Regions from separate parts of the Variovorax sp. PAMC26660 genome, predicted to be linked through region 2. Evidence: riboswitches for the same ligand, from Rfam matches in the RefSeq annotation. Region 2 holds a riboswitch; the other holds the start of a gene.
The links. A riboswitch is a leader RNA that binds a small molecule or an ion and turns the genes downstream of it on or off. The one in region 2 is predicted to bind S-adenosylhomocysteine.

Region 1 (14,954 bases), 1.1 Mb from region 2:
GCCCAGCGCCTGGATGTCGGCGCGCGTCGGCAGGTTCAGCAGTGTGAGGTAGCGCGCCATCAATTCGCCCAGCGCCTTCTGCGCCGTCAGCGAGGCGTTCATGCCGCCATGCATGCCCTGGCGGAACGGGTCCGAGGACATGGTCTCGTTGGCGAACGCGTTGGTGCCTTTCTCCCACTGGGCCATCAGCTCGCGCCACATGGCCATCGGGTCGAGGGACGAGAACTGGGTCATGGAAGGAAGCTCCGTCGTCAGTGATCGCGACGTTGCGCCGTGTGCGTGGCGATGGCGTCGACGATCTGCGGCCACATCGGAATCGGCAGCGCGTGGCCCATGCGCGGGATGCGCAGCAGCCGCGCGCCGGGAATGGCATCGGCCACATCGACGCCGCATTCCACCGGCACGAGCGGATCGACATCGCCGTGGATCACCAGCGTGGGCACGCGCACGTCGCGCAGCGCGGGCTTGCGGTTGCCCGACGCGAAGATGGCCGCGAGCTGGCGCGCCACGCCGCCGGGGTTGAGCCCGCGCAGGAAGGTGAGCTGCGCGCGCTCGGCATCGCGTGCTTCATCGAGCGGAAAGGCGTCGGGGCCGCGCAGCACGCGCCACACCTTGGCGTAGTGCGGCAGGTAGGCCTCGAAGGTGGTGGGCGAGGGCGAGAACAGCACCGCCATCGCTTCGGGCGTGGGCGGCGGCAGGCCGGGGTTGCCGGTGGTCGACATGATGCTGGTGAACGAATGCATCCGCTGCGGATGGCGGATTGCCAGCTCCTGCCCGATGGCACCGCCCATCGAGGCGCCGACGATGTGCGCGCGCTCGATCTTCAGTGCGTCGAGCAGGCCGATGCAGTCGTTGGCCATGTCGTGCAGCGTGTAGGGCGCCTGCAGCGCCTTGCCCGCCATGGCCTGCAGCATCAGCGCCTGGATGTCGGGCACGCCGAGATGCGACAGATGCGTCGAGTGGCCGGTGTCGCGGTTGTCGAAGCGGATCACCCGGTGCCCGCCCGCTTGCGCGAGGCGGGCGCAGAACGCGTCGTCCCACGCCACCATCTGGGCGCCGAGGCCCATGATCAGGAGCAGCGGCGGCGCGCCGGGGTCGCCGAAGCTGTCCCATGCGAGTTCGATGCCATTGGCGCGCGTGCGATGTTCGGTGTTCTGCGGAACGGCGGTCATGGGGCTGCCGGCTTGCTTGCTTACTTGCGCTGCAGCAGCTTGGTCACTTCGTCCACGTTGGACTGGATGCGCTGGCGCACCACGTCGAAGGCATCGGCCTGCGACTTGGCGGCGAGGTTGGCCAGCTCCTTGATGTCGTCGATGGCGCGCTGGAACGACTGGCGACCCAGTTCGTCGAGCTTGGCGAGGTTGGCCTTGGCGTCCTTGCCGGGCATTTCCTTGGCTGCAGTCTGCCATTCGCCGATGGCGCTCTTGATCATCTCGGTCTGCCGCTGCACCACGGTCTGCAGGCCCTGGTAGGACTTTTCGTTGGCCTGCATCAGCGCCTGCAGGTCCTTGCGGCCGCTTTCGAGCAGCTTGCCCGCGCCGCCGGTCAGGTTGAGTTCCTGCAGGCGGTCGGTCATGCCCTTGAGATTTTTCAGCGGGTTGAGCATGTCGGCGGCGCTGGGGGCAGCCGCCTTGCTGCTGCCACTGCTGCTGGCAGTGGTCTTCTTGGCGGCGGCTTTCTTGGCAGTGGCCATGGTGCGGTATCTCCTGTGCGGGTGAACGGGTGGATGGCAAGGACCAGCCGGACGGCAAAAGTCCCTCGCCACGATACGCCGCACCGGCACGGCCAAGTTCACCGCAGCGAAAAAAATGCCTGCGGGATTTCCCTTGGGTGACCGATTGATTACATCGGCGGCGCGAAGCCGTTGCGCCCGGCCGTCACGCGCAGCGCCGTGGGCGTGCCGTTCTTTTCCTGCGCGTTCACCAGCACCTTGGCGCCGGGCACCAGCAGGGCCTCGGTGCCGGGGCGGAAGGTAACCACCGGCACGTCGGGCGGCACGATCACGGTTTTTTCGCCGCCCTTGTAGGTCAGCCGCAGTTGCTGCCCGCCGCGTACCGATTTCGGCGCGGCGGCAAGGTCGGCCACGGTGGCGTTGGTCATGGTGCTCTGCGGCAGCAGGTCCCATGGGCGATGGCCTTCGCCGGTGCCGCGCGCGGCCTCGGGGAACACCACCACTTCGAGCGCCTTCTGCGTGCCGTCGGCCTGCGGCATGGCAGCGGTGCCGATGAAGCTGCCGCGCTTGATGTCGGACAGCTTGATGCGGTAGACCTCCGACACCGCCATGTCGGCCGGCCGCGCAAGGCTGATGACTTCGCCGCCACGGTCCTGAACGATGAGGGTGTTTGCGTCGACGCGCACGAGGGTGCCCCGGATGCGCACGGTCTCGGAGGTCTGGGCGGCCGCGGAGATCGGCAGAACGGCGGCGGTCAGGCACAGGGCGGCGGTGGCGAGCAGGACCTTGGGGGCGCCGGGTAGAAGCGACATGAGAGCTTTCGAGGGTGGGGGATGAAGCCAATGTACGCCGCTGCGGCCAAACGTGCCGGCTGCCGAATTAGGTGGAAATGAGCACGCGGAATGAAGAAAGGCCGCATGCCGCGCGATGCGGCATGCGGCCTTTGGCCTGCGCCTTCGGAGCGTCAGTCGATCAGGTCGATTTCAATCGCGCCGGCGGTGGCCGGGTTGCGCGAGCCGACCATCGCAAAGAGCTTGTTGCTCTGGCTCGCGAAGTGGCCTTCGGGGCCGCTGAACGAGGCCAGGCGCATGTTGAGCGGGCCGATGATGCCCATCGTGGCGAGCGTGGCACTGCGGGTGGCCGACGTGCCGTCGGGAAGCACCTGCGTGCGCGCATAGCTGGTGGCGCCGATGGATGTGTTGCCCCAGCTGCCGTTGGTGGCGCCGCCGCGCGCGGCGATGGTGGGCCAGGTCGCGCGCTCCGGCAGGCCGATGCGGAACACCGAGGTGGTGGGCGTCGAAGGCACGATGCCGGCCGAGAGATACACGTTGTCGCCGCCGATGCGCGCGATGCCGAAGTTGCCGTTGTCCGACGGATTGGTCACGTTCACGATGTGCCAGGTGTCGACGGTCGGCCCTGCCGACACGGTGTACGTCCGCACCGAGGCTGTGGGGCAGTTGTCGATGCGGTACACCCCGTTGTCGTTGCACAGGTAGAGCGTGGTCCCGCCGTTGGCGACCTGGATCTGGGTGATCGACGAGTCTCCGGTGGTGGCCGTCAGGTTGATGCCCAGGCGGTTGTAGACGCCGTCAAGCTCGGCCTGTGCCTTGACCAGCGCACGCGAGGCGACGAACGGACGCACCGCGTAGCTGGCCGGCGTGACCTGCGCCACCGCGAACGGGAATGCGCCGACCACCGTGTCCGTCGTCAGCCTGAAACGCGCCGTGTTCGTCGGGCTTGTGATGCGGCTGCTGTCGAAGACGAAGCTGCCCGCCTCGGCACTGTCTGCCGTGAAGCTGCCGGATGCGGTGACGCCGGTGTCGTCGGTCATCTCGTAGCGCAGGCTGTCCATGTTCAGCGCCAGCGTCTGCCGCGAGCCGTTGGCGGCGTAGACCTTGTAGCGGCCGTTGCGTGCATCGGGGGCCGGGCCGGTGTCGATCAGGTTGATCTGGATGTAGCCCTGCGTATTCGGGTTGCGCGTGCCGACGACCACCGACAGCAGGCCGTTCTGCATCGCGTAGTACTTGCGCGTTCCGCTGGCGTTGAGCAGGCGGATGCCTTCGGGCTGCGACGAGAAGGTGCCACCCACCGGGAGCGTCAGGCTGCCGTAGGAACCATCCAGATTGGTGGCGGTTCGCACGGAGTTCGCGGTGTCGATGAGGTTGCTGCCCCAACTGCCCTCGGTCGATGCGCCCAGGCCGCGCGTGGTGGGCCAGTTGGGTGATTCGGGCAGGGCGACCCGCAGGAACTGCACCGCCGGCGTGGTGCTCAGGCCGGCGCTCAGGTAGACGTTCTGGCCCCCGATGCGCGCCATGCGGAAGTTCGCGGTTTCGTTCGCGTTGGCGGTGTTCGTCGCGACCCACGCGTCGTCGATTCCGGCCGTGACCGCATACGTCCGCTTGGAGGCGGCGGGGCAGAGGTCGATCTTGTAGATCACGTTGTCGAAGCAGAACTCCAGCAGCGTGCCGCTGCCTGAAATGCGCATGGCGAGCATCTGCGAATCCGGCCCGCCGGGACTGCGCGTGACGCCGAAGCGGTTGTAGGTGCCGTCGAGCTGCGCCGCCGCTGTCAGGAAGTTGCGCGCGGCCACGAAGGGCTGCACCGCGTATGCGGCAGGGCTCGAATATGCCGCCTGGAACGGGAACGCGCCGACGATGGCATCGGCCGTGACGCGGAAGCGCGCCGTGTTGGCCGCCGAGCTAATGCGGCTGCTGGCGAAGACGTAGGTGCCCGGTTCGGTGAAGTCCTCGCTGAAGGAGCCGGATTCCGCCACGCTGAGGTTGTCGGTCATCGTGTAGCTGGCGGTGTCGAAGTCCACCGACAGCGTTTGCTGCGTGCCGTTGGCCGCGTAGACGCGGTAGGTGCCGCTGCGCGCGTCGGCGTTGTCCTGTGCCTTGGCCATCGCGGCTGCCACCGCGACTTCTGCTTGCGGCTGGGCATTGCCACCGGACAGCGGGAGCCCGCCGCCGGGCGCGCCGCCGCCACCGCCACCTCCGCAGGCCGCCAGCAAGGCGGCCAGTCCGCAACCCGCGAGATATCTCGTCATCCTCATGTGGATCCCTCTTCTTTTCAGATGGGCTAGGCAGCGAGCCGGCTGGCTCCTGAACCGAACCCCGGGGAAATCGTAAAAAGAGGTGTCTTTAACGCCGAGGCTGACAAATGGCAGCCCAAACCCCCCGGCTTGGCTCGGCCTTGCGCCCCGTCTACAATCCGCGGTTCCGAGGAGCGTTGCAGCGCCATCAGGCGTGAGGCTCGGACCACATCGCAACCACGCTCATCCGCTGTTCTCGCGGTGAGTTTTTTCCCCGTACGCAGTGGCATCTTTCAAACCAGTTTTGGAGTTCTCATGAGCGCTGTTCTCAAGCCGACCCCCGTTTCGACCGCCGACCAGGCGATCGCCGACCTTTCCCTTGCCGCCTGGGGCCGCAAGGAAATCCGCATTGCGGAAACCGAAATGCCCGGCCTGATGGCCATCCGCGAAGAGTTCGCCAAGGGCCAGGCGCTCAAGGGCGCGCGCATCACGGGCTCGCTGCACATGACCATTCAAACGGCCGTGCTGATCGAGACGCTGCAAGCCCTGGGCGCCGAGGTGCGCTGGGCCTCGTGCAACATCTTCTCGACGCAGGATCACGCCGCCGCCGCCATCGCTGCCGCAGGCACGCCGGTGTTCGCGATCAAGGGCGAGTCGCTGACGGACTACTGGGAATACACGCACGCCATCTTCGACTTCGGCCCCAAGGGATCGAAGGGCGAAGGCCCGAACATGATCCTGGACGACGGCGGCGACGCCACGCTGCTGATGCATCTGGGCCAACGCGCCGAGAAGGACCTGGGCGTGCTGGCCAACCCGACCAGCGAAGAAGAACGCATCCTGTACGCCGCGATCAAGGCCAAGCTGGCCGTCGATTCGACCTGGTACACCCGCAAGTCCGCCGAAATCATCGGCGTGACCGAAGAAACCACCACGGGCGTGCACCGCCTGAACGAAATGAGCGCCAAGGGCACGCTGCTGTTCCGCGCCATCAACGTGAACGACTCGGTCACCAAGAGCAAGTTCGACAACCTGTACGGCTGCCGTGAATCGCTGGTCGACGGCATCAAGCGCGCAACCGACGTGATGATCGCCGGCAAGGTCGCTTGCGTGGCCGGCTACGGCGACGTGGGCAAGGGCTCGGCACAGGCGCTGCGCGCACTGAGCGCCCAAGTGTGGGTCACCGAGATCGACCCGATCAACGCCCTGCAGGCCGCGATGGAAGGCTACAAGGTCGTGACCATGGAATATGCCGCCGACAAGGCCGACATCTTCGTGACGACCACCGGCAACAAGGACGTCATCACGCACGACACCATGGCCGCCATGAAAGACCAGGCCATCGTCTGCAACATCGGCCACTTCGACAACGAGATCGACGTCGCGTCGATCGAGAAGTACGAGTGGGAAGAAATCAAGCCGCAGGTCGACCACATCACCTTCCCGGACGGCAAGAAGATCATCCTGCTGGCCAAGGGCCGCCTGGTGAACCTGGGCTGCGGCACGGGCCACCCGAGCTTCGTGATGTCGTCGTCGTTCGCGAACCAGACCATCGCCCAGATCGAGCTGTTCACCAAGACCGACGCCTACCAGGTCGGCAAGGTCTACGTGCTGCCCAAGCACCTGGACGAGAAGGTGGCGCGCCTGCACCTGAAGAAGGTCGGCGCCATGCTGACCGAGCTGACCGACTCGCAAGCCGCCTACATCGGCGTGAGCAAGAACGGCCCGTACAAGCCGGACACGTACCGTTACTGATAGCACGATGAAAAACCTTCGTGCTTCGCACTGCGGTGCGAGCTTGCTTGGGGCGGCCCGGCGCTTCGCTCATGCGCGCTGATCAACTGTTGGTGGAGCGCGGCCTTGCCGCGTCGCGTTCGCAGGCCGTGCGGCTGATTGCCGGCGGCATGCGCTGGCGTGACGCGGGCACGAGCGACGCGTGGCGCTCGGTCGTCAAGAACAAGGACGACGTGCCCGAGTCCGCCGAGCTGGAGCTGGTCGATGCGGCCGAGGCGCGCTATGTGTCGCGCGGCGGCCTGAAGCTCGAAGGGGCACTGCAGGTCAGCGGGATCGATCCCGCCGGCAAGCTGTGCTTCGACGTGGGCCAGTCGACCGGCGGCTTCACCGATTGCCTGCTGCAGCGCGGTGCGACGAAGGTTGTGGGCGTCGATGTCGGCCACGGGCAACTGCATGCGAAGTTGCGCGAGGACGAGCGCGTCGTCGCCATCGAAGGCGTCAATGCGCGGGCCCTCTCGCCGGACGATCTGGAAGAAGAAGGTGAGTCGCGCTTCGACCTGATCGTTGGCGACCTGTCCTTCATCTCGCTCACGCTCGTTCTGCCGGCTGTCGTCGAGTTCCTGGCCGAAGACGGCCGTTTGCTCATGCTGGTCAAGCCGCAGTTCGAGCTGCAGCCCGGCCAGGTCGGCAAGGGCGGTATCGTGCGCGACGAGTCGATGTATGCGGTGGTCGAAAAGCGCCTGCGCGAGGCTTGCGAGGCGCTCGATTTGCGCGTGCTGCAGTGGTTCGACAGCCCGATCGCCGGCGGCGACGGCAACCGCGAGTTTTTCATTCATGCCGTTCGCGCGGACGCAGCGAACGGTTCTTAAGGAGACGCAGGTGCGCCTTCCGCTGAGCTTCGAATTCTTTCCGACCAAGACGCCCGAAGGCGCGGTCAAGCTGCGCGCCGTGCGCCAGCAGCTGTATGTGCGCAAGCCGCAGTTCTGCTCGGTCACGTATGGCGCGGGTGGCTCCACGCACCAGGGCACTTTCGGTGCGGTGCAGGAGATTCTTTCTGAAGGCGTCGACGCCGCGAGCCATTTCTCGTGCATCGGCGCCACGCGTGCCACGGTGCGCGAGCAACTCGCCGAGCTGAAGGCCATGGGCGTCAAGCGCCTGGTGGCGTTGCGCGGCGACCTGCCGAGCGGCTACGGCATCGGCGGCGAGTTTCACTATGCGAGCGACCTCGTGGAATTCATCCGCGAAGAGACCGGCCGCGACTTCCACATCGAGGTGGCCTGCTACCCCGAGATCCATCCGCAGGCACGTTCGCCCGAAGCCGACCTGCAGGCCTTTGCCGCGAAGGTGAAGGCGGGTGCCGATTCGGCCATCACGCAGTACTTTTTCAGCCCCGAGGCCTACTTCCGTTTCGTCGACGACGTGCGCAAGCTGGGGATCGACACGCCCATCGTGCCCGGCATCATGCCGATCACCAGTTCGACGCAATTGATGCGCTTCTCCGACGCCTGCGGCGCCGAGATTCCGCGCTGGATTCGCCTGCGGCTGCAGGGCTTTGGCGACGACATCGCGTCGATCAAGTCCTTCGGCCTCGACGTGGTCGCCGACCTGTGCGCACGCCTGCGCGACGGTGGCGCGCCGGCGCTGCACTTCTACACGATGAACCAGTCGGCGGCGACGCTGGCTTTGCTGGAGCGCCTCGATTGACAGGGCGCGCGGCCGGAGCGGCGGGTACGTTGCGCGCGGGGCTTCGCATAGCCCTCGTCGCTGCGACCTGCGTGCTCGCGGGCTGCGCCATGCCTCCGGCCACCGAGGGCACGGCCGATGGCCAGTTGAAGCCCTTGGCACGCGCGCTCGCCGTGCCGCCGGGCGTGCCCGCGCGCTCCGATGTGCCCTCGGTGCGCTACGACCTGGCCGTGTCGGGTACCGGCGAACTGACGCCCGATGACGGCGTGCCCGGCGACGACGGCCCGCGCGACATTTTCGAGCGCGGCGGTGCTTCCTGGTACGGCATCCAGTTTCATCAGCGCAAGACCGCCAGCGGCGAGCGCTTCGACATGACCGCCATGACGGCAGCCCACAAGACCCTGCCTTTCAACACGCGCGTCTGTGTGCGCAGTCTCGTGAATGGCAGCGAAGTGCTGGTGCGCATCAATGACCGTGGCCCCTACGCGCTGGGCCGCGTGATCGACCTGAGCCGCGCGGCGGCCGACCGCATCGGCCTGACCGGGCTGGGCATCAAGCAGGTGGCGTTGACCGTCGTCGACCGGGAGGGCATGCGCTGCGGCGGCTTGTCCGTGGAGTCGGGCGATGCGCAGGCGCCCGCGCCGGTGGCTGATCGCGCGAAGGCGCCGGCTCCCGCACGGCGCAAGGCGGCCGTGCCGCCGCGCCGCCGCCGATAGACAAGCCGTTCGGCTTCAGCCGCCCGAATCGAGCGAGAAGGTGGCGTGCCGGTCTTGCGCCAGGCGCTCTGCCAGTTGCGGCAGTGCAGCCGCGAGCAGCGGCTTCAGCGTGTACGGCGGATTGATCAGGAACATGCCGCTGGCCGGCAGGCCCGGCCGGTGCGTCTCGCCCGAGGCGTCCGTCGTGATCTTGCTGGACTTGACCGTCAGCGTGGCGTGCAGCCACGACTTGCCGGCCTTGGTCGCCATCGTCTTCAGGCGCCGTGGCAGGTCGTGCGCCTCGGGGCGCGGAATGATCGGATACCAGATGGCGTAGGTGCCGGTGGCAAAGCGCTTGAGCGCCTCGGCCGCGAAGTCGAGCACGCGGGCGTAATCGCTCTTGATCTCGTAGCTCGGGTCCATCAGCACCAGCGCGCGGCGCGAGGGCGGCGGCAGGAACTTGGTGGCACTGCCGAAGCCGTCGTCGCGCAGCACGGCGATCTGGCGGCCGGCTTCGAGCTGGGCAATGTTGGCTTCGAGCGTGCGCGAGTCGGTGGGGTGCAGCTCGAACAGCTTGAGCTTGTCGTGGTCGCGCAGCAGGTGCTGCACGATGAACGGCGAGCCCGGGTAGACGCGCGCCCCGCCCTTGGGGTTGAAGTCGTGGATCACGCCGAGGTAGCGCGCGATGGCGTCGGCCAGCGGGACTTCGGCTTTGGGCGCTACCTTTTTTGCAGCGGACTTCGCTGCAGGGATGGGCGTGGCGGGCTCTTTCTTTTCCGCAAGCAGGCGCAGGATGCCGTCGGCCGCCTCGCCGCTGGTGCCGGCGTAGTCGCCGTCAAGGCGATACAGGCCGGCGCCGGCGTGGGTGTCGACGACCGTCAGTGCGGCCTCTTTTTCGAGCATGTGGTCGAGCGTGGCAATCAGCACCGTGTGCTTGAGCACGTCGGCGTGGTTGCCGGCATGGAAGGCGTGGCGGTAACTGAACATGAGAAATGGTGCCTGAAGAATAAAGAAGGGAGAACGCTAGACTTGCCCGGAAACATTGGCTAACAAAAAGGGCAGATGATGCGAGGAACTGGATGGCGATTTTGGGGCCTGTTCGTTGGCGCAGGCGTTCTGTCTATTTTGACGGGCTGTGCGTCGGTCACCCACGGCACCACGCAAAACGTGAAGATCGAGACGCGGACGCCTGCAGGCCAGGTGGTCGACGGTGCCAAGTGCCTGGTAACGAATGACAAGAACGACGCGGTGATGCGCTCGGGCCAGAGCCTGCCGGTGCGCCGTTCGAGCGCCAATCTGAACATCGAATGCACGCAGCCCGGCTATGCGCCAGCCAGCGGACAGGCCGTGTCCCGCGTCAACACGGGCATGGTGGGCAACATCCTGCTGGGCGGCGTGATCGGCGCCGCGGTCGATTCTGGCACGGGAGCCGGCTTCAACTATCCGAGCTGGATGCAACTGGTGTTCGGCGAGGTGCGGAATTTCGACCGGAGCGCGCAGACGGGCGACCAGGTGACGGTGGGCGTGCGCGTCGGGGAGACGAAGCTGGCGTCGGTGGCTGGCAAGCCGGCGACGGGCGCGGCCCCGCCTCAGGTGAGTCCCCCCGTCCCGGCGCCGGCGCCGAAGGCGCAGCCCGACGCTCGCGTCTCGATCGACGATCTCGCGGGCTTGCTACCCCCCAAGCCATGAAGCGGGTCCATCGCGCATTCATCTCGCTGGCGGTCGTGTTCGCCGCCGGCAACGCCTCGGCGCTGGAGCCCGACGCGCTGTTCACCAAAGTGTCGGGCGGCGTCTGGGCCGTCCGCACCTTCGACGCGCAAGAGCGTCCGTTGCGGGCGGGCAGTGCGGTGGTCATTGCGCCCGGGCGGCTGGTCACCAATTGCCATGTGCTGGCCAAGGCCAGCAGCTTCGTGATTCGCCAAGACAACGTCACCTACGGCGCCACGCTGGAATATCCCGACCCGGCGCGCGACCTGTGCCAGATCAAGGTCGCGAATTTCAGCGTTGCGCCCGTTCCACTCGCGCCCGCGGGCAGTGCGCATGTCGGTCAGCGCGTGTATGCCATCGGTAATCCACTGGGCCTGGAGAACACGCTCAGCGAAGGGATTCTGTCGGGGCTTCGCGGCGGCGATTCGCAAGCGCCGCTGCTGCAGACCACCGCCGCCATTTCGCCGGGCTCCAGCGGTGGCGGCCTGTTCGACAGCGAAGGCCGGCTGTTGGGCATCACGAGCTTCGGTGCCAGGGATGGTGGCAGCCTCAATTTCGCGGTCCCGATCGAATTTCTGGCCGAGCTGCCGGCGCGCGCCAAGGCGATGCTGGAGACGCGTCCGAGCGGGCCTGCCGCCGCCGAGACGGTCCGAAAGACGGCCGAAGCCGGCAGCGGCGGCGCAGCCGGGCTCGCCGTGCCGCTGCACCGTGGCGACGCAATCGAATACGTGCACACCGACAAGCTGACGGGCATCCGCACGCCGGTGATCTACCGGCTGGACCGGATCGACGGCGACGTGTTGTCGTTCAACGGTGGCGGACGCATCGAGAAAGCAGATGGGCGGCTGGTGTCGGCACCGTCCCCGCTCGGCGGTCTTTTCGATTCCTCAGCGCCGCCCGGCGGCTGGGGCCGAAAGGACATGCAGCCTGGGATGCGCTGGCACCTGGACTACACGACGCGTGGCAGGCAGCGGCACGAACTGGACGCCACCGTGGGCGAGGAGCGCCCGATGCACATCGGCGGCACGGAAATGAACGTGACGCGAGTGGCCTACGAGGGCTGGATCTACGGGGCCTACGGAGGCGCGCCGCTAACCACGATCAGCGCCCGTTTCACGGGCACCGCGTGGTACAGCGTCGAATTGGGGCGGGTCGTCAAGTTCGACGGCGAGATCCAGCGCACGGGCTCGGTCGGCGGCAGCGAAACCATGGAATTCGTCCGCATCCAGCGCTGATTTGCAGGAAATTGGCCATTTGGCCGTTTCTTCATATAATCGCGGGCTTCGCAGCGTTTTTGTAGCCCCGCGGCGAAGGGCACTCACCTGCTTTGGCAGGCTTGCAAAACCCACCTAAGAGATTCCCATCAGAGGAACGCCGACCGTGGAAAAGGGCTCGCCAAACCCTCTTCAAAGAGAAAAACTCATGACCAAAACGTTCAGCGCCAAGCCCGCTGACGTGACGCACGAGTGGTTTGTGATTGACGCGACCGACAAGGTCCTCGGACGAGTAGCCAGCGAAGTTGCTCTCCGTTTGCGCGGCAAACACAAGGCCATTTACACGCCTCACGTCGATACCGGTGACTTCATCGTCATCATCAACGCCGCGCAACTGCGCGTCACCGGCGCCAAGTCGATCGACAAGGTGTACTACCGTCACTCGGGCTATCCCGGCGGTATCACGGCGACGAACTTCCGCGACATGCAGAACAAGCACCCGGGCCGCGCCCTGGAAAAGGCTGTCAAGGGCATGCTGCCCAAGGGCCCGCTTGGTTACGCGATGATCAAGAAACTCAAGGTGTACGGTGGTGCTGAGCACCCGCATACCGCCCAACAGCCCAAAGTGCTGGAACTGTAAGGAGCCTTGAGAATGATTGGTGAATGGAACAATGGCACCGGCCGTCGCAAATCCAGCGTCGCTCGTGTGTTTCTGAAAAAAGGCACCGGCAAGATCACGGTCAACGGCAAGGACATCCAAGAGTTCTTCGGCCGCGAAACCTCGATCATGATTGCCAAGCAGCCCCTGGCGCTGACCAACAACCTCGAAGCATTCGATGTGATGGTCAACGTGAACGGTGGCGGCGAATCGGGTCAAGCCGGCGCCACGCGCCACGGCATCACCCGTGCGCTGATCGACTACGACGCAACGCTCAAGCCCGTGCTGAGCCAAGCCGGCTTCGTGACGCGCGATGCGCGTGAAGTCGAACGTAAGAAGGTCGGTCTGCACTCCGCCCGTCGTCGCAAGCAGTTCAGCAAGCGCTGATCCTGTTCCTTGCGAACACAAGAGCCGCCTTCGGGCGGCTTTTTCGTTGCCAGTACTTGGTGTGCGAGGCATCCAACCCCACTTGCGTTGGGGTGCACGCCACAGTCCGCCTGCCGGAAATGCGGCATTGCAGTAGCATTCGTTCCATTGGCCGTTCGTTCGGCCCCCCAGGAGTAACCACCCCATGAGCGCCGTAGCCGAAAACATCCAGACCCAGATGCCAGAGCCGATTGTCTTCACCGACAGCGCGGCAGCCAAGGTGGCCGACCTGATCGCCGAAGAAGGCAATCCCGATCTGAAGCTGCGCGTGTTCGTGCAGGGTGGCGGCTGCTCGGGCTTCCAGTACGGTTTCACCTTCGACGAAATCACCAACGAAGACGACACCACCATGACCAAGAATGGTGTGTCGCTGCTGATCGATGCCATGAGCTACCAGTACCTGGTCGGCGCGGAGATCGACTACAAGGAAGATCTGCAAGGCGCCCAGTTCGTGATCAAGAACCCGAACGCCACCAGCACCTGCGGCTGCGGATCGAGCTTCTCGGCCTGATGCCTGGATGCTGCTGATCCAGCCCCCTCAAGAAGCCGCCTCCGGGCGGCTTTTTGCTGCCCGTCGTCTTTTCACTTTTCCTTTTCTTCCATGACCTCCGAGGCAGCCATCCCCGTCGATCCCGCCCGCAAGAGCCTGTTGTGGCTCGTGGCCGTCGGCTTCTTCATGCAGACGCTCGACGCCACCATCATCAACACGGCGTTGCCGGCGATGGCAGCGAGCCTGGGCGAAAGCCCGCTGCGCATGCAGTCGGTGGTGGTGGCTTATGCGCTCACCATGGCGATGCTGATCCCCGCCTCGGGCTGGATCGCCGACCGCTTCGGCACGCGGCGCATCTTTTTTTCGGCCATCGTGCTGTTCGCGATCGGCTCGGTGCTGTGTGCGCTGTCGCACAGCCTGGGCCAACTGGTGGCGGCGCGCGTGGTGCAGGGGCTTGGTGGGGCGCTGCTGCTGCCCGTGGGGCGACTGTCGCTGCTGCGCACGGTGCCGCGCGGGGAGTTCCTCCAGGCGATGAGTTTCGTGGCCATCCCGGGGCTAATAGGGCCCTTGCTGGGGCCTACGCTGGGCGGGTGGCTGGTCCAGTACGCTTCCTGGCACTGGATCTTCCTGATCAACGTGCCAGTGGGGCTGGCGGGCTGCATCGCCACGCTCAAGTACATGCCCGACCTGCGCGGCGTCGTGCAGAAGCGCTTCGACAGTGTGGGCTACGCGATGCTGGCCTTCGGCATGGTGGCAATTTCGCTGGCGCTCGACGGCGTTTCCGAACTGGGGCTGCGCCAGGGTGGCGTGATGGTCGTGCTGATCTTCGGCTTCGCGAGCGTGGTGGCCTACTGGCTGCGCGCGGCACGCACACCCGAGCCGCTGTTCGCGCCCTCGCTCTTCAGCGTGCCGACGCTCAGCATCGGGCTGATCGGCAACCTGTTCTCGCGCCTGGGCAGCAGTTGCATGCCCTTCCTGGTGCCGCTGCTGCTGCAGGTGTCGATGGGCTATTCGCCGGTGAGGGCCGGGCTGATGATGCTGCCGATCGCGCTGGCCGGCATGGCCATGAAGCGCTTTGCCACGCCGCTGATCACGCGCCACGGCTACCGCAAGGTGCTGGTGGTCAACACCGTGTTGGTGGGGCTCACGATGGCCAGCTTCGGCCTGACGGCGCCGGGCCAGCCCATGGTGCTGCACGTGCTGCAACTGCTGGCGTTTGGCGCGGTCAATTCGCTGCAGTTCACGGCCATGAACACCATCACCTTGAAGGACCTGGACGGCAGCATGGCGAGCAGCGGCAACAGCCTGCTGTCGATGGTGCAGATGCTGGCGATGAGCCTGGGCGTGGCGGCGGCCGGCGCCGTGCTGGCGGGCTACAACGGCATCTTCGGCACCGAAACGGCGGCGCACACGCTGGATGCCTTCCAGGCCACTTTTGCAAGCATGGGGTTGATCACGATCGCTTCTGCGCTGATCTTCTGGCATTTGCCGGGCGAAGTGCGCGCAGCGCATCCGGCGCAGCCGGAGGTTTCCGGCCAGGGCTGACGCCGCCAACAGGCGCTCAGGCGGGGTAGATCGCGCCCAGCACCCGGGGACCGCGTGCGCCGGTCACGCTCGCCAGATTGCCAGGCTCGCGCCGCACGG
Region 2 (14,954 bases):
CAAGCGCCTTCACAGCCTTCTGGCCCAGCAGCGCGCCGAGTTCTTCGCCGATGGCGATGAGTTCGTCGAGGTTCTCGTTGTAGCGGCCAGCGTAGGGGTTCTCGATCACGGCAATGGCGACGGCACGGCGCGTGGGCGGTGAAACGTCGCGGCCCATTTCCCTGCGGGTTTCATCGACCTGGATGACGAGCTTGCGGATGTTGGCGGTCATGTTCTCTTGATTCCTTGTCTCTGGTGCTGCGGCTTGTTAGCGGTGTGTGCGCGGTCAAGGTGCTTTGTGTTCGGTGGGCTTTTGTCGCGGTGCTGCTGTTCGGAGCGGGTTCGGGTTCGTTCGGGGCGAGTGCGAATGACACCGGGTGCTCCCCTCCGCGAATGTCCCCCGCTTCGCTCCTCCTTTATTTCGCTGCGGGGAGCACCCGGTGTCATTCGCACATGGACACGCTGCTGATGTACCGCTGATCAACGACTGCTCTGTCCAACGCTCGCGCCGATACGGGGCTCTTTTTCGCGAAATAAAGGAGGAGCGAAGCGGGGGACATTCGCGAAAAAGAGCACCGTGTCGGCGTGAGTGTCGCCCTGAACGACACACGCCAAACACAGCGCGACGAACAGAAAAGCAAGGCGTCATCTCAAACCATCCCACTTGCTGATGTCCTTGGCAAGCAGGCCGCCAACGCGAGCGTGCACCCGGTAACCAGTGCTCATCGCAAGGATGAAGACGATCTCGTCCGCAGCCGGCGCACCCGGTACGCGCACTTCGATGGCGTCGAACTGGCCACGCACGTAGCTGGCATTGATGTTGGTGAGCGGCACGTCGAGCGTGGCGCCGGGCGGACCGACCTTCTTGGTCGAAGGCACGATGGAAAGTGCATTGGCAGGCTGGCCGGATTTCTCTTCGGCCTTGCCCGCTGTGTAGGCCACGCGACTGCCCTTCCAGCCGAGCAGTTCGCGCATCGCATAACCGCCGGGCACATGCCAGAGCGCGCCGTGTTCCAGCTCGCCATCGGCGCCGACGATGGCGCCCTTGCCGTAGGTGGCGATCTGGTCGAGCGGCACGTCCATCGCGGCGTGCAGCTTGTGCGCCATGTCGACGCCCACGGGATCGAGCAGCGCCATCATCGGAAGGATGTCGGGCTCGTAGCGGCCGGCGAAAGGATTGGTCAGCACGACGCCGATGGCACCACGCACCAACGGGGTGTCGGCACGCGGTCCGAACTCGTGGTGGATGTGCTCGACATGGGTGAAGACGCGACGAATTTCGATCATGAAAAAGAACCTTGCTTTTCGTTAAGCAAATACTGAACCAACTGTCTTTGGCAGCTCTGCCTTGAGCGCCTTCGAGCATAAGGGCTCGACAAGTCGCCACTGCCCCTGACAAACGAGTAGAACGGCCCACACGAGCCCGCCTTTTTGCAGCACCTTCGCGCAGATCACGCCCGTATCGAGTGCGCTCTTGACCTGCGAAGGTGCAAGCGTCGGCACATCGACAGTGACGAGGGTGTCGCCCAGGTCGCTGTTGTCCTTGCATTCGCTGGCGGGGCGACGGCGGATGGCGTCGTCATCGACATCGACTGCGTTGGCGATCACGGTGGCGGCGGCGTCGGCCTGCGCCGCTGTGGCGGCCAGCACCGTCACGCTGTCGGCGATGCCCAGCGAGAAGCTGCGGCCGCGCCAGCCGCTGGTGGCCACGCCGCGCACGGGCTGCTCTTCGCGCAGCTCGAACTGGCCGTCGGTGGTCAGCAGGCCGCTGTTCTCGCGCCAGTCGAAGCGCGCGATGTCGGCGAACACACCGACGCGCGCACTCTGGCCGGGGGCGAGGTGCAGCGCAATGTCGCCGCCGTTGTTGATCCACGCGCGTTCGATGCCGGGGCGCTCGTAGAAAGGCATCAGCTCTTGCGCCACGGCACCCGCGACCGCCGCCATCGGCGTGATGAACATGGGCGAGAACGCAGCGCAGGCGTCCCACATGCGGCGCGCGACGACGCCGCGCGGACGCATCTTGTCGGTCACGGGCAGACGCAGCAGCGGCAGTTCTTGCACCAGCTCTTCGAGCACGTAAGTAAAGCGCGCCCAGGCCGCGTCGTGCGCAGCCGCGACGGCATACGGGTCGCCGTGCGCCTCGGCCACGATGTCGATCGGGCCATGGTTGAAGTGCCAACGGTCGTTGTCGAGCGCTGTGCGTTGGGCGGTCATGGCTCGCCCCCAGGCTGCGCGCATTTCTCCCTCCCCTTCCGGGGGAGGGTCGGTGTGGAGGCACGCGGCGCATCCATCAGGCGCTCTGCCCGCCCCCATCCCAGCCTTCCCCCAGCGGGGGAAGGGGCAAGAGCCACGGCGCACGTTGACGCGAGCATTTTTCAACCCAGCATCGGAGCGTGGCCGAGCGGCCACGGATTGGCCTCGTCCACGATGAGCCATTGGCGCGCGATCGGTGCGCCGTCTTCCTGCCATGCACCGCGCGCGAGCGCCTGTTCGAGCGAGAAGATGTGGCCCATGTGGCCGCCGAGCGCTTCGTAGTCGTCGCGCCGCATGCTGAACTCGATGGGCGCCACGATGGCCGGGGTGGGCACGGTGCCGAAGCTGTTGTCGGGCATGCGCATGACATCGGCCATCACGGTGATGCCGCCGCCAGGCCACACATAGGCCGGCGCACCGCCGCAGGTGACGTTGACCAGCGCGCGCTTGATGGCGCGCGTCAGCAGCACAGGGTTTTCGGTGACGCCCGCGCGCAGGCTGCCGCCGGCGCCGCCGAGGAACAGCACGGTGCACAGCGAAGGCTCGCAGTTCTCGCCGATGCGATCGACGATGCGCTTCACTTCGGCGGGCATGTCCTGCTCGATGGGCTTGAGCGCTTCGTCGAGCACGTACCACTGCGCGTGCTCACCGGTGGTCGATGTCATCAACAGGCGCAGGCCCGGGCGCGCAACGCCCTCTTCCCAGCCTTCGATGATCGACAGTGGATCGGCGATGTCGGTGCCACCCCAGCCGTTGCCTGGGTTCGCCACCTGGAAGTAGCGCCCCGGCGTCGATTTGCGGCCCAGCATCTGGATGCCCGAGGGCGCCATGTCGAGGCAGCGGCCGGCCTGGTGTTCGGTGAGCACGCCGGTGATGTGATCATCGACCACCACCACCTCGTCGGCCACGCCCGCGAACTGGCGCGCGAAGATGCCGACCGCCGCCGAGCCGCAGCCCACGCGCATGCGCTGCTCTTCGACGCCATTGACGATGGGCGCCTTGCCGGCCTGGATGACGAGGGTGGAGCCGCCGTCGATGGTGCACTCCACCGCCTTCTTGTTGCCCAGCAGCTGCATCAGCTCGGCCGTCATGCGGCCTTCCTTCTTGCTGCCGCCGGTGAGGTGGTGCACGCCGCCCAGCGAGAGCATCTGCGAGCCGTACTCGGCCGTGGTGACGTGGCCCACCACTTCGCCGCGGTAGCGCACGTTGGCCTGCTCGGAGCCGAGGAAGCGGTCGGTGTCGATCTTCACCTTGAAGCTGCAGTAGCTGAAGATGCCTTCGGTGACGACGGTGACCATGTCGACGCCACGGGCCTTGGAGGCCACGATGAAGGGGGCGGGCTTGTAGTCGGGGTAGGTGGTGGAAGAGCCCACGCCGGTGACGAAGACTTCGTCGGCGTGCAGCAGGTCGCCGTTCCAGTCGGGTGCGGCTGCTGAGTCGGCGGCTTCGGCTGCCGGGGCTTCAGTGGTGCGATTGAACGACACCAGCGCAGGCGCATCGGCTGCGATCGTGCGGCGCAGCAGCACCACGGGGTCGACACGCACCAGCACGCCCTCTTTGTTGGCATAGCGATCGCAGGCACCGGTGCGGCCATCGGAGATCTGGCACAGCACGGGGCATGCGTTGCACTCGACCTTGGCTGTGCTCATGCGCTCGTTGCGTGGCGCAGCCTTGCCGAAGGCGCTGCTGCCGGCTTCGGCGACCACCGGCATGTCCATGCCGGGCAATCCGTCTGTCTTGGTGTGTTCTGTCATCGGGGCGATCTCGTGGGCGTGTGTCGGGCAATACCGTTCGGCGAGGGTTGCAACAAACGTGCCGTCTGCCCGCTTGTGCGGCGGCTGCCGTTTGTGTAGCATTCCCTACACTTTCATGTTGCGTTCACTACATTCGAGATCAATGTAGCAAACGGGCCCGATGCTTGCAATGGTGTTTTCTCTCGGGGTTTTTGCCGACCAACGACAATTGGCGGGCTGGAGCCGGTTGACGGCCGCCGCCCTGCTGGCGAGCATTCCGGCTCCGTATTTTTCTGTTTCCAACCAACTGAGTTCCGTATGAGTGCATTCAGCGAAGAACGCGTCCTGAGCGTCCACCACTGGACCGACCGCCTGTTCACCTTCACCACCACGCGCGACCCGGCGCTGCGCTTCTCGAACGGTCATTTCACGATGATCGGCCTGAAGGTCAACAACAAGCCCCTGCTGCGCGCGTACAGCATCGTGAGCCCGAACTACGAGGAGCATCTCGAGTTCCTGAGCATCAAGGTCGAAGAAGGCCCGCTCACCTCGAAGCTGCAGCACATCCAGGTGGGCGACACCGTGATCGTGGGCCGCAAGCCCACCGGCACGCTGCTGATCGACTACACGCTGCCGGCCAAGCGCCTGTACCTGTTCGGCACGGGCACCGGTCTTGCACCGTTCATGAGCATCATCCGCGACCCGGACACCTACGAGAAGTTCGAGCAGGTCATCCTGGTGCATGGCGTGCGCCAGGTCGACGAACTGGCCTACCACGACCTCGTGACCGACCACCTGCCCAAGCACGAGATCCTGGGCGAGATGATCGAAAAGCAGTTGCTCTACTACCCCACGGTCACGCGCGAAGAGTTCCGCAACCAGGGCCGCATCACCGACCTGATCGAGACCAACAAGCTCACCGACGACCTGGGCCTGCCCCCGCTGAACGTCGAGGAAGACCGCGTCATGCTGTGCGGCAGCCCTGGCCTGCTGGTGGACCTGAAGCACATCCTGGAGGCGCGTGGCTTCAAGGAAGGCAACACGAGCACGCCGGGCGACTTCGTCGTCGAGCGCGCCTTCGCAGAGAAGTAAGACAAGAGACGCTGCGCGCACGATGGCCGAAAGCCGCTCCACAGCCAAGCCCAAGCCTCAGCGCCGCACCGGTGTGCGCGAGGCCGCGGCGCAGGCCACTCGCGACAGCATCCTGAAGTCGGCGACCAAGGTGTTCGCCAAGTACGGCTACGACGGTGGCAGCGTGGAGAAGATCTCCAAGGCCGCCAAGTCGTACGACCGGATGATTTACTACTACTTCGGCAGCAAAGAGGGGCTGTTCATCGCGGTGCTCGAAGGCATCTACCAGCGCATGGACGATGCCGAAGCCGCCATTGCGCTCGACGCTTCGCGCCCGGTGGAAGCGCTCACCGAAGTCATCCGCTTCGTGCTGGGCTACTACCGCAAGAACCCCGAGTTCGTGACGCTTTTGAACACCGAGAACCTGCACAAGGGCCGGCATATTTCCAAGTCGCTGCGGGCGCGCGAGTATTCGTCGCGGGCGGTGGCGATCATTTCCGAGATCCTTGCCAGCGGCTCGGAGCAGGGCCTGTTCCGCAAGGACTTGGTGGCGCGCGACATCTATCTGCTGATCGCATCCACCGGCTACTTCTACACCTCCAACCGGCACACGCTGACCGCCTTCCTCGGCGAGCCGCTGGAGTCGCCCGAGGCGATCACGCACTGGGAAGACTTCGTGATCGAGACCGTGCTGCGCACCGTGCGCGCGGACGACATACAAGACAACAACACCCCACCCCACGACGAGGACACCACGAAATGGCAGAAATCGCAGCCGGCGCAAAGTCGGGCAAGGTCGTCATCAAGAACATAGGGCTGCTGCTCTCGGGCGACATCGACAAGCCCATCCTCGACGCAGACACCATCGTGGTGAACGACGGCCTGATCGTCGCGGTCGGCAAGGAGAAAGACTGCGACCTCGAAGGCGCGCAGACCGTCATCGACGCGCGCAAGACCTGCGTGGCGCCCGGCCTGATCGACAGCCACGTGCACCCGGTGTTCGGCGACTGGACGCCGCGCCAGGGCCAGATCGGCTGGATCGACTCGACCATGCACGGCGGCGTGACGACGATGATTTCGGCGGGCGAAGTGCACCTGCCGGGTCGCCCCAAGGACATCGTCGGACTGAAGGCGCTGGCCATCACCGCGCAGCGCGCCTTCGACAACTTCCGGCCCGGTGGCGTGAAGGTGCTGGCCGGCGCGCCGATCATCGAGAAGGGCATGGTCGAGAGCGACTTCAAGGAACTCGCCGAAGCCGGCGTGACCTTGCTCGGCGAAGTGGGCCTGGGCTCGGTGAAGGCCGGCTACGAGGCCAAGGAGATGGTGGCCTGGGCGCGCAAGTACGGCATCCAGAGCACGATCCACACGGGCGGCCCGTCGATCCCGGGCTCGGGCCTGATCGACAAGGACGTGGTGCTCGAAGCCGACGCCGACATCATCGGCCACATCAACGGCGGCCACACCTCGCTGCCCGAGGCGCATGTGTGCGAGCTGTGCGAGAAGTCGTCGCGCGCCATCGAGATCGTGCACAACGGCAACGAGAAGGTCGCCATTGCGGCGGCCAAGGCCGCGCTGGAACTCAAGTGCCCGCACCGCGTGATCCTGGGCACCGACGGGCCTGCCGGCTCGGGCGTGCAGCCGCTGGGCATCCTGCGCATGGTGGCGATGCTGTCGTCCATCGCGAACATCCCGGCCGAGCTGGTGTTCTGCTTCGCCACCGGCAACACCGCGAAGATCCGCAAGCTCAACTGCGGTCTGATCGAAGTGGGCCGCGATGCCGACTTCGTGTTCATGGACCGCGCGCAGCATTCGCCCGCACCGGGCCTGCTCGAAAGCGTGCAGCTCGGCGACATTCCGGGCGTGGGCATGGTGATGATCGACGGCCTCGTGCGCTGCGGCCGCAGCCGCAACACGCCGCCTGCGACCGAGATTCCGGTGGTGGTGTCGGGCGCGCACTGAGCGCGCGCCACGCCTTCGTCTACTTCGAGCGGAACACAAGGAAGCGCGCCGACAGGAAGTTGGCGCCCATCCCCGCAACGCTGCCTACCGCCACCCCCAGCGCGGCGGCCCAGCGGCCTTCCACCCAGTGCAGCGTCAGCACATAGGCGCCGTAGTTCAGCACGGCCCCCACGACCATGGTCGCCAGGTAGCTGAAGTACTCGCGCCAGATCGAGCCCTCCGCCGAGACGCGCGCGGCAAAGGTGTAGCGGCGATTGAAGGCCCAGGTCGTGCTCGCGGCCGCCAGGAACGAGATCACCCGCGCCACGTACCAGCCGAGCATCGGCGCCAGCAGGTACAGCAGCACCACATCGACCACGAGGCCGATCACGCCGACCACGGCGAACGAGAGGAACTCTCGCCCGATCTTCATTGCGCGGTGCGGTCGCGCACGCCCGGAATGGACAAGTAGCATAAGCGTTTGGCCTCTTGCCGGCCGAGCGTGACGGTGTGCATCACGATGCCGCATACGAAGGACAGCATCGCGGCCAGCATCGAGCCGGTGGACAGCACCGCCGTGGGGAGCCGGGGCACCAGCCCGGTGTGCATGTAGGTCATGAGCAGCGGCACGGCCAGCGCGACCGATGCCAGCACGAGCACCGCCGCGATGATCGAGAAGAACTGCAGCGGCCGCTCGCTCACGAAGAGCTTGCAGATGGCCTTGAGGATGCGCCAGCCGTCGCGGTAGGTCGAGAGCTTGCTGTGCGAACCCTCGGGCCGCGTGCTGTAGGCGGTGCTTTCCTCGGCGTAGGGCATGCGCAGTTCGAGCGCATGCACCGTGAGTTCGGTCTCGATCTCGAAGCCCCGCGACAGCGCCGGGAACGACTTCGCATAGCGCCGCGAGAACACGCGGTAGCCCGAGAGCATGTCGGTCAGGCCGCCGCCGAAGAGCTGCACCACCGCGCCGGTGAGCAGGCGGTTGCCGAAGCGATGGCCCTTGCGGTAGGTCAGCGCGTCCTGGCCGTCGTCGACCCGGTTGCCGACCACCATGTCGAGGTTGCCTTCGACCAGCCGGTCGATCAGGCGGCGTGCGGCGCCGGTGTCGTAGGTGGCGTCGCCGTCGACCATGACGTACACGTCGGCTTCGACGTCGGCGAACATGCGCCGCACCACGTTGCCCTTGCCGGGCGAGGCCACGTGCGTGACGATGGCGCCCGCCGCGCGCGCGACGGCGGCCGTGTCATCGCTCGAGTTGTTGTCGAAGACGTGGATCTCGGCTTCGGGCAATGCCGCGCGAAAGCCCTCGATCACCTGCGCAATGGCCAGCGCTTCGTTGAAGCACGGAATGACCGCGGCAATGCGCAGTGCGGCACCGCTGCGGCTTCGGCTCACGGAAGGTTCGGCGTCGGTCATGGTGCTGCGCTCGGAAGGATGCTGTAGGCCCGGCTGCCGTCTTTGTCGAGCAGCAGGTGGAAGTGGGTGTCGAAGCCGGGTCGCGTGGTGAAGATCGGCACCATTTCCGGCGACATGACGATGGCGGCGAAGCCCTGCTGGGCCAGCTTGCGCGCCATGTCGGCGGGCGGCAGCAAAAGAAAATCGGCATAACGCCAGGGGCCGAGCGTGTCGCCCCAGACCGGATTCGGGCCGTAGTAGATCGCCTCGCTCAGCGCGATCTGGTAGACGCGGCCGGTGGCGTTGCGGCGCATGTAGTCCATGACGGCATAGCCCGGCACGTTCTTGCGCAGGAAGGCTTCGCGCGCTTCGGGCTCGGGCGAGATCATCGACACCTTGAGAGCAGTCTGACGCACCGACACGGCGGCCAGCACGGCCAGCAGCAACACGGCCACCCAGTCGCCAACACGCGCGCCGGAACGCGCGGTGTTGCGGCTCAGGGCGCCGGTCGACGCGGTGTTGGCGTCGGTGGTTGGCGTGCGCTTCGCGCCGAACACGCGGCGCACACCCGCTGCGATCCATCCGAACAGCACCTGCCAGCCCACCGCTGCCGTCATCGCGAGCAGCGGGAACGAGGCCATGAGGTAGCGCGGATAACGCGAGGTCACAGCCCAGACAACCACCGAGTAAAGGCAGAACCAGCCCGCCGCGCGCACCGCGCCGGAGCGCTTCCAGAACACGCTGAAAGGCGCCAGCACCACGAACCAGATCAGCGGGTTCGGCATGGCCGCATGGGCGCGCACGTCGTCGACCTGCCGCACGTAGTCGTCGGGCACCCACTCGGTGAAGCCGAACACCCGGGCACCGATGGGAATGAAGGGGTCGCCCGTCATGATGGCGTTGCGCGCATACCAGTACACGCACGGAATCACGAAGCACAGCAGCGCGAGCGCCCAGACCTTGGGCCTGCGCTCGTGCCGGACGACGAACAGCGCGACCAGCGGCAGGAAGACCAGTGCCTGGTACTTCGAGCCGGCCGCCAGCCCCAGGAAGAACGCAGCCAGCGCCAGCCATCGCACGCCGCTGTGCACGGGCTCGGATTCGCGCCACCACCACAGCGACACGCAGGCCGTCAGCACAAAGAGCGCCACGCCCATGTCGATCAGCGCGTTCGAGTAGTCGCCGAGCCCCAGCCAGATCGCGGCGCCGACGAGGCCGGTGAGCCGGCTGGCATGCAGCGTGCCCAGACGCAGGACCATCACCACCGACAGCGCACCCGCCAGAGCGTTCAGGAAGTGCGGCAACACGTCGTCGCCCACCTGCAGCGCGGCGGCGTAGAGCAGGTTGAAGTTGTACGGGAACCAGGGATAGCGCAGCCACGCGTGGATGCCCAGCGAGCCGTTCTGCGCGACCTCGCGCGCATAGGGCAGGTGGTACATCAGCTCGTCGAAGGCAGCGGGCGGTGCGAGCGGCGCGACGAGCGCGGGCAAGGCGACGAGTGCCAGTGCGACCATCGCGACGCGGTCGAACCATGTCCACGGTGCGACGACGGTGCCAGCGCGCAGCACGCGCCGCTCGCGCAGCCATGCGGGCAGTTGCAGCGCGGCGGCCACGACGCCGACCGCGACCAGCGCGAGCGTAGCCTCGACCTTGAAGACACCGAAGATGGCCAGCGCCTGGAATGCGCAGATGAAAAGGCCGACACCCAGGGCCACCGCCACGGCGGCTTCGAGCCACGCGTCGCGGCGCGGCGGTGGCGCCAGGCGGGCGAGCACGGTGCGACCGGCACCCCAGCAGCTGACAACGAAAACCACCAGTGCCGCGTAGTGCGCGGCTGCAAACATCAGCTTCTGAATAACAACTCCCGGTGCCGGTCGGCCGAGCCGGCCGGCAGGTTCAAAGGACGCTCAAAGATTGGGCGCCAGCAGACGCTCGAGATCGGACTCGCTCTCCTTGCGCCGCACGGCCTGGTCCTGCAACTGGTCGTGCCCGATCTTGCCGACGTTGAAGTAGGTCGAATCGGGGTGGCTCAGGTAGAAACCGCTCACGCTGGCGGCGGGCATCATAGCGAGGCTTTCCGTCAGGGTCATGCCAATGTCCGCGCAAGCCAGAAGGTCGAACATCGGACCCTTCACGCTGTGGTCGGGGCAAGCTGGGTAGCCGGGCGCGGGGCGGATACCCCGGTATTTCTCGCCGATCATGTCCTCGTTGCTCAGGCCTTCTTCGGGCGCGTAGCCCCAGAAGTCCGTGCGCGCGCGATGGTGCAGTGCCTCGGCGAAGGCCTCGGCCAGTCGGTCGGCCAGGGCCTTGAGCATGATGGCGGAGTAGTCGTCGAGGTCGTCGATGAAGTACTTCTCTTTCTTCTCGACGCCCAGGCCGGCGGTGACCGCGAACACGCCCACGTAGTCCTTCAGGCCGCTGTCCTTCGGTGCGACGAAGTCGGACAGGCAGCGGCTGGGACGCATCACGCCGTCGATCACCTGCTTCTCGGTCTGCTGGCGCATGCCATACCAGGTGAGCGCGACTTCGCTGCGCGTCTCGTCGGTGTACAGCTCGATGTCGTCGTCGTTCACCGTGTTGGCGGGCCAGAAGCCGACGATGCCGCTGGCGCTGAGCCAGCGACCTTCGATCAGCCGCTTGAGCATGCGCTGGCCGTCGGCGTACACGCGTACGGCCTCGGTGCCGACGATCTCGTCCTTCAGGATGGCGGGGAACGGGCCGGCCAGGTCCCAGGTCTGGAAGAACGGGCCCCAGTCGATGTACTTGGCCAGCTCGGTGAGGTCGAAGTTCTTGAACACGCGGCGGCCGATGAACTTGGGCACCGGCGGCGTGTAGTTCGCCCAGTCGATCGGCGTCTTGTTGGCGCGCACCTTGGCCAGCGGCCACATCGGCACCTGCTTCTTGTTGGCGTGCTGGTGGCGCACCTTCTCGTAGTCGGCGTTGATCTCGTCGATGTACGCGGTGGCCTGATCGCTCAGCAGCGACTGCGCCACGCTCACGCTGCGCGAGGCATCGGGCACGTAGACCACGGGGCCTTCGTAGTGCGGCGCGATCTTCACGGCGGTGTGCACGCGGCTGGTGGTGGCGCCGCCGATCATCAGCGGGATCTTCTTGATGCGGAAATGGTCGTCGCGCTGCATCTCGCCGGCCACGTACTGCATCTCTTCGAGGCTCGGCGTGATCAGGCCCGACAGGCCCACGATGTCCGCGCCCTCGACCTTGGCACGCGCCAGGATTTCGTGGCACGGGACCATCACGCCCATGTTCACCACCTCGAAGTTGTTGCACTGAAGCACGACGGTGACGATGTTCTTGCCGATGTCGTGCACGTCGCCCTTGACGGTGGCGATGATGATCTTGCCCTTGGTGCGCACGTCGCGGCCGGCGGCCTCGTCGCGCAGCTTTTCTTCCTCGATGTAGGGCAGCAGATGGGCCACGGCGGACTTCATCACGCGCGCCGACTTCACCACCTGCGGCAGGAACATCTTGCCGGCGCCGAACAGGTCGCCCACGATGTTCATGCCGTCCATGAGCGGGCCTTCGATCACGTGCAGCGGGCGGCCGCCCTTGGCCAGGATCTGCTGGTAGGCCTCTTCGGTGTCTTCGACGATGAAGTCGGTGATGCCGTGCACCATGGCGTGCGACAGCCGCTGGTTGACGTGCACCGGGGTCTCGGGCGTGCCGCGCCATTCGAGGCGCTTGCTTTCGTCCTTGGCGCCGCTCTTGGCGGTTTCGGCCACTTCGACCAGGCGTTCGCCGGCGTCGGGGCGGCGGTTGAGCACCACGTCTTCCACGCGCTCGCGCAGCGTGGGCTCCAGGTCGTCGTACACGCCGACCATGCCGGCGTTGACGATGCCCATGTCCATGCCCGCCTGGATCGCGTGGTACAGGAACACGGTGTGGATGGCTTCGCGCATCGGGTCGTTGCCGCGGAAGCTGAAGCTCACGTTCGACACGCCGCCCGACACCTTGGCGCCCGGCAGGTTCTGCTTGATCCAGCGCACGGCGTTGATGAAGTCGACCGCGTAGTTGTCGTGCTCCTCGATGCCCGTGGCAATGGCGAAGATGTTCGGGTCGAAGATGATGTCTTCCGGCGGGAAGCCCACCTCGTCGACCAGGATGCGGTAGGCCCGCTCGCAGATCTCGACCTTGCGCGCATAGGTGTCGGCCTGGCCCTTCTCGTCGAAGGCCATGACCACGGCGGCGGCGCCGTAGCGGCGCACCAGCTTGGCCTCGTGCTTGAACTTGTCGACGCCCTCCTTCATGGAGATGGAGTTGACGATGCCCTTGCCCTGGATGCAGCGCAGCCCGGCCTCGATCACCTCCCACTTGGAGCTGTCGACCATCACCGGCACGCGCGCGATGTCGGGCTCGCTGGCAATGAGGTTCAGGAAGCGGACCATGGCGACCTTGCTGTCGAGCATGGCCTCGTCCATGTTGATGTCGATGACCTGGGCGCCGTTCTCGACCTGCTGGCGCGCAACGGCCAGGGCCTCTTCGAACTGGCCGTTCAGGATCATCCGCGCGAAGGCCTTGGAGCCGGTGACATTGGTGCGCTCGCCGATGTTGACGAACAGCGTGCCCGCGCCGATGGCGACCGGTTCGAGACCGGACAGCTTCATGGGAGGGGGAACAAAAACGGAAGAGGGAGCGGGAATCTGGGACATGGCCTCACCTGCGGAAAAGTCAAACAGGCGAGCGTCGTTGTCGCCCCAAGCCTGACGGTTTGCCTCTGTGGCAAGCCGCTGCAACGCTCCTTGGGAAGTCGCGCATTTTAGGTCGATTCGACCAGCCCCGGGGAAAACCCCAGTTTCCATTTCGGCGTCGATCCACAGAATGCGGCCACCGTTTCCGAACGAACGTTCGTGTTTTTCAACCAACGTAAGGGAGAGCGCCGAATGGCCAAGAAGTGGAATGTCCGGCTGCAGCATGCAGCCCATCCGATGCGCGCCGTGGCGCTTTGCTGCGGCCTCATGGTCGCTGCGGCCCTGGCGCACAACGCCCACGCCGCAGCCAGCGGCACCTCGACGCTGGTGCAGGCCCGCGCGACATCCGACGAGGCGAAGACCAAGTACCCGATCGTGCTGGTCCACGGCCTGCTGGGCTTCGACAACCTGCTCGGTGTCGACTACTTCTACGGCATTCCCGGCAAGCTGGCCGGCGCAGGCGCCAAGGTCTACGTGGCCCAGGTGTCGGGCACCAACACCTCCGAAATCCGCGGCGAACAGTTGCTGCAGGAGCTCAAGACCATCCGCGTGCTGGAGAAGAACCCCACGCTCAAGTTCAACCTGATCGGCCATTCGCAGGGCGCCCCCACGGTGCGCTACGTCGCGGCGGTGGCGCCGGACATGATCGCCTCGGTCACCTCGGTGGGCGGTGCGAACGGCGGCTCGAAGGTGGCGGACCTGCTGGCCACGCTGCCCGATGGAAGCATCGCGCAAGGCCTGGCCGTGACCGCCATCGGACTGCTGACGAACGTGATCGGCTTCCTGTCGGGCAAGGACCCGAGCCAGCTGCCCGAAGTGCCGCTGAACGCCCTCGCCTCGCTGACCACCGCAGGCGGCGCGGCCTTCGACAAGAAATTCCCGCAGGGGCGGCCCGTTGCGGGCTCCTCGTGCGACGTCAAGAGCGGCGCGGCCTTGGTCAACGGCGTGCGCTACTACTCGTGGTCAGGCGTCTCGACCAGCTTGAGCCTGTTCGACCCGAGCGATGCGGCCCTGTCGGCGCTGGGCACCCTCTTCTTCTTCGGCGAAGCCAACGACGGCCTGCTCGCGACCTGCACCACCCGCCTTGGCACGCATCTGGGCGACTACCGCCAGAACCACCTGGACGAGGTCAACCAGGTGCTGGGCAACACCTACGGCAGCCAGTTCCCGTACTACGAGAAGAAGCCGCCTGATCTCTTCAAGGACCAGGCCGCGCGGTTGAAGAGCGCGGGCCTCTGAGGGCGCGGGCATGCGCAAGCAGTGGGGCTTCTGGGCGGCCGGCGGGGCGCTGCTGATCGCCGTGGGCGGCGGCTGGTTCGCCGCCGGTCCCGAAGCGATCGACGCGCCGCCAGCGCCCGGCCGCGACGCAGTGGCCGCCGCCATCACGCCAAGTCCCGAGGCTCGCTCGGCAGAGGCACCCGCAGCCCCCGACGCGTTGCTGACCAGCGACCTGATCTCCGTCTTCGACAAGGTGCTCACCGAAGCACAGGCCGACAGCAAGGCCACCCTGATGGCCAGGGCGCCCGCCCTGCTCGCCAAATACCTGCGCGAGGACTGGCGCGTGCGCGCGCTGGGCCTGCTCGAGCGCTATATCGACCTGCAGGAAGCCTTGCAGGCGATGCAGCCGCCCACGCCCGGCAACCCCGCCAACCTGCGCCGAAGCCTGCAGGCGCGCGAAGCGCTGCGCCGGCAGTACTTCGCGCCCGAGGAAATCGAAGGCCTGTTCGGCGAGCAGATCCGGCAGGACAGCTTCATGGTGGAAAAAATGGAGCTGCTCGCCAACGCCGCCCTGACGCCCGAGCAGCGGGCCGCGGCGCTCGCGCAAAGCGAGCAGGCCTGGCTGTCGCCTGAACAGCGCGAGGTGCGCAAGGAATCGGTGGCG

Region 1: it holds a riboswitch for S-adenosylhomocysteine, as region 2 does, so the genes downstream of both, ahcY (adenosylhomocysteinase) here and metH (methionine synthase) in region 2, are expected to answer to the same signal.

The regions. Positions count from the first base shown of each region.
Region 1 is NZ_CP060295.1:1,626,638-1,641,591, reverse strand. It holds gene H7F35_RS07875 (hypothetical protein) at 1-234, opposite strand, end outside; gene H7F35_RS07870 (alpha/beta fold hydrolase) at 252-1,172, opposite strand; gene phaP (TIGR01841 family phasin) at 1,193-1,693, opposite strand; gene H7F35_RS07860 (hypothetical protein) at 1,843-2,484, opposite strand; gene H7F35_RS07855 (hypothetical protein) at 2,637-4,724, opposite strand; S-adenosyl-L-homocysteine riboswitch at 4,887-4,955, shown strand; gene ahcY (adenosylhomocysteinase) at 5,019-6,458, shown strand; gene H7F35_RS07845 (TlyA family RNA methyltransferase) at 6,530-7,306, shown strand; gene metF (methylenetetrahydrofolate reductase [NAD(P)H]) at 7,317-8,141, shown strand; gene H7F35_RS07835 (septal ring lytic transglycosylase RlpA family protein) at 8,231-8,836, shown strand; gene H7F35_RS07830 (23S rRNA (adenine(2030)-N(6))-methyltransferase RlmJ) at 8,852-9,802, opposite strand; gene H7F35_RS07825 (hypothetical protein) at 9,983-10,504, shown strand; gene H7F35_RS07820 (S1C family serine protease) at 10,501-11,757, shown strand; gene rplM (50S ribosomal protein L13) at 11,945-12,376, shown strand; gene rpsI (30S ribosomal protein S9) at 12,389-12,781, shown strand; gene erpA (iron-sulfur cluster insertion protein ErpA) at 12,966-13,331, shown strand; gene mdtD (multidrug transporter subunit MdtD) at 13,422-14,855, shown strand; gene H7F35_RS07795 (anhydro-N-acetylmuramic acid kinase) at 14,872-14,954, opposite strand, start outside.
Region 2 is NZ_CP060295.1:2,692,206-2,707,159, reverse strand. It holds gene H7F35_RS13070 (amino acid synthesis family protein) at 1-211, opposite strand, end outside; gene H7F35_RS13065 (amino acid synthesis family protein) at 625-1,266, opposite strand; gene H7F35_RS13060 (UPF0280 family protein) at 1,288-2,193, opposite strand; gene H7F35_RS13055 (6-hydroxynicotinate reductase) at 2,355-3,986, opposite strand; gene H7F35_RS13050 (ferredoxin--NADP reductase) at 4,284-5,057, shown strand; gene H7F35_RS13045 (TetR family transcriptional regulator) at 5,080-5,850, shown strand; gene H7F35_RS13040 (amidohydrolase family protein) at 5,796-6,995, shown strand; gene H7F35_RS13035 (GtrA family protein) at 7,015-7,407, opposite strand; gene H7F35_RS13030 (glycosyltransferase) at 7,404-8,387, opposite strand; gene H7F35_RS13025 (ArnT family glycosyltransferase) at 8,384-10,210, opposite strand; gene metH (methionine synthase) at 10,274-12,988, opposite strand; S-adenosyl-L-homocysteine riboswitch at 13,056-13,131, opposite strand; gene H7F35_RS13015 (esterase/lipase family protein) at 13,265-14,311, shown strand; gene H7F35_RS13010 (lipase secretion chaperone) at 14,322-14,954, shown strand, end outside.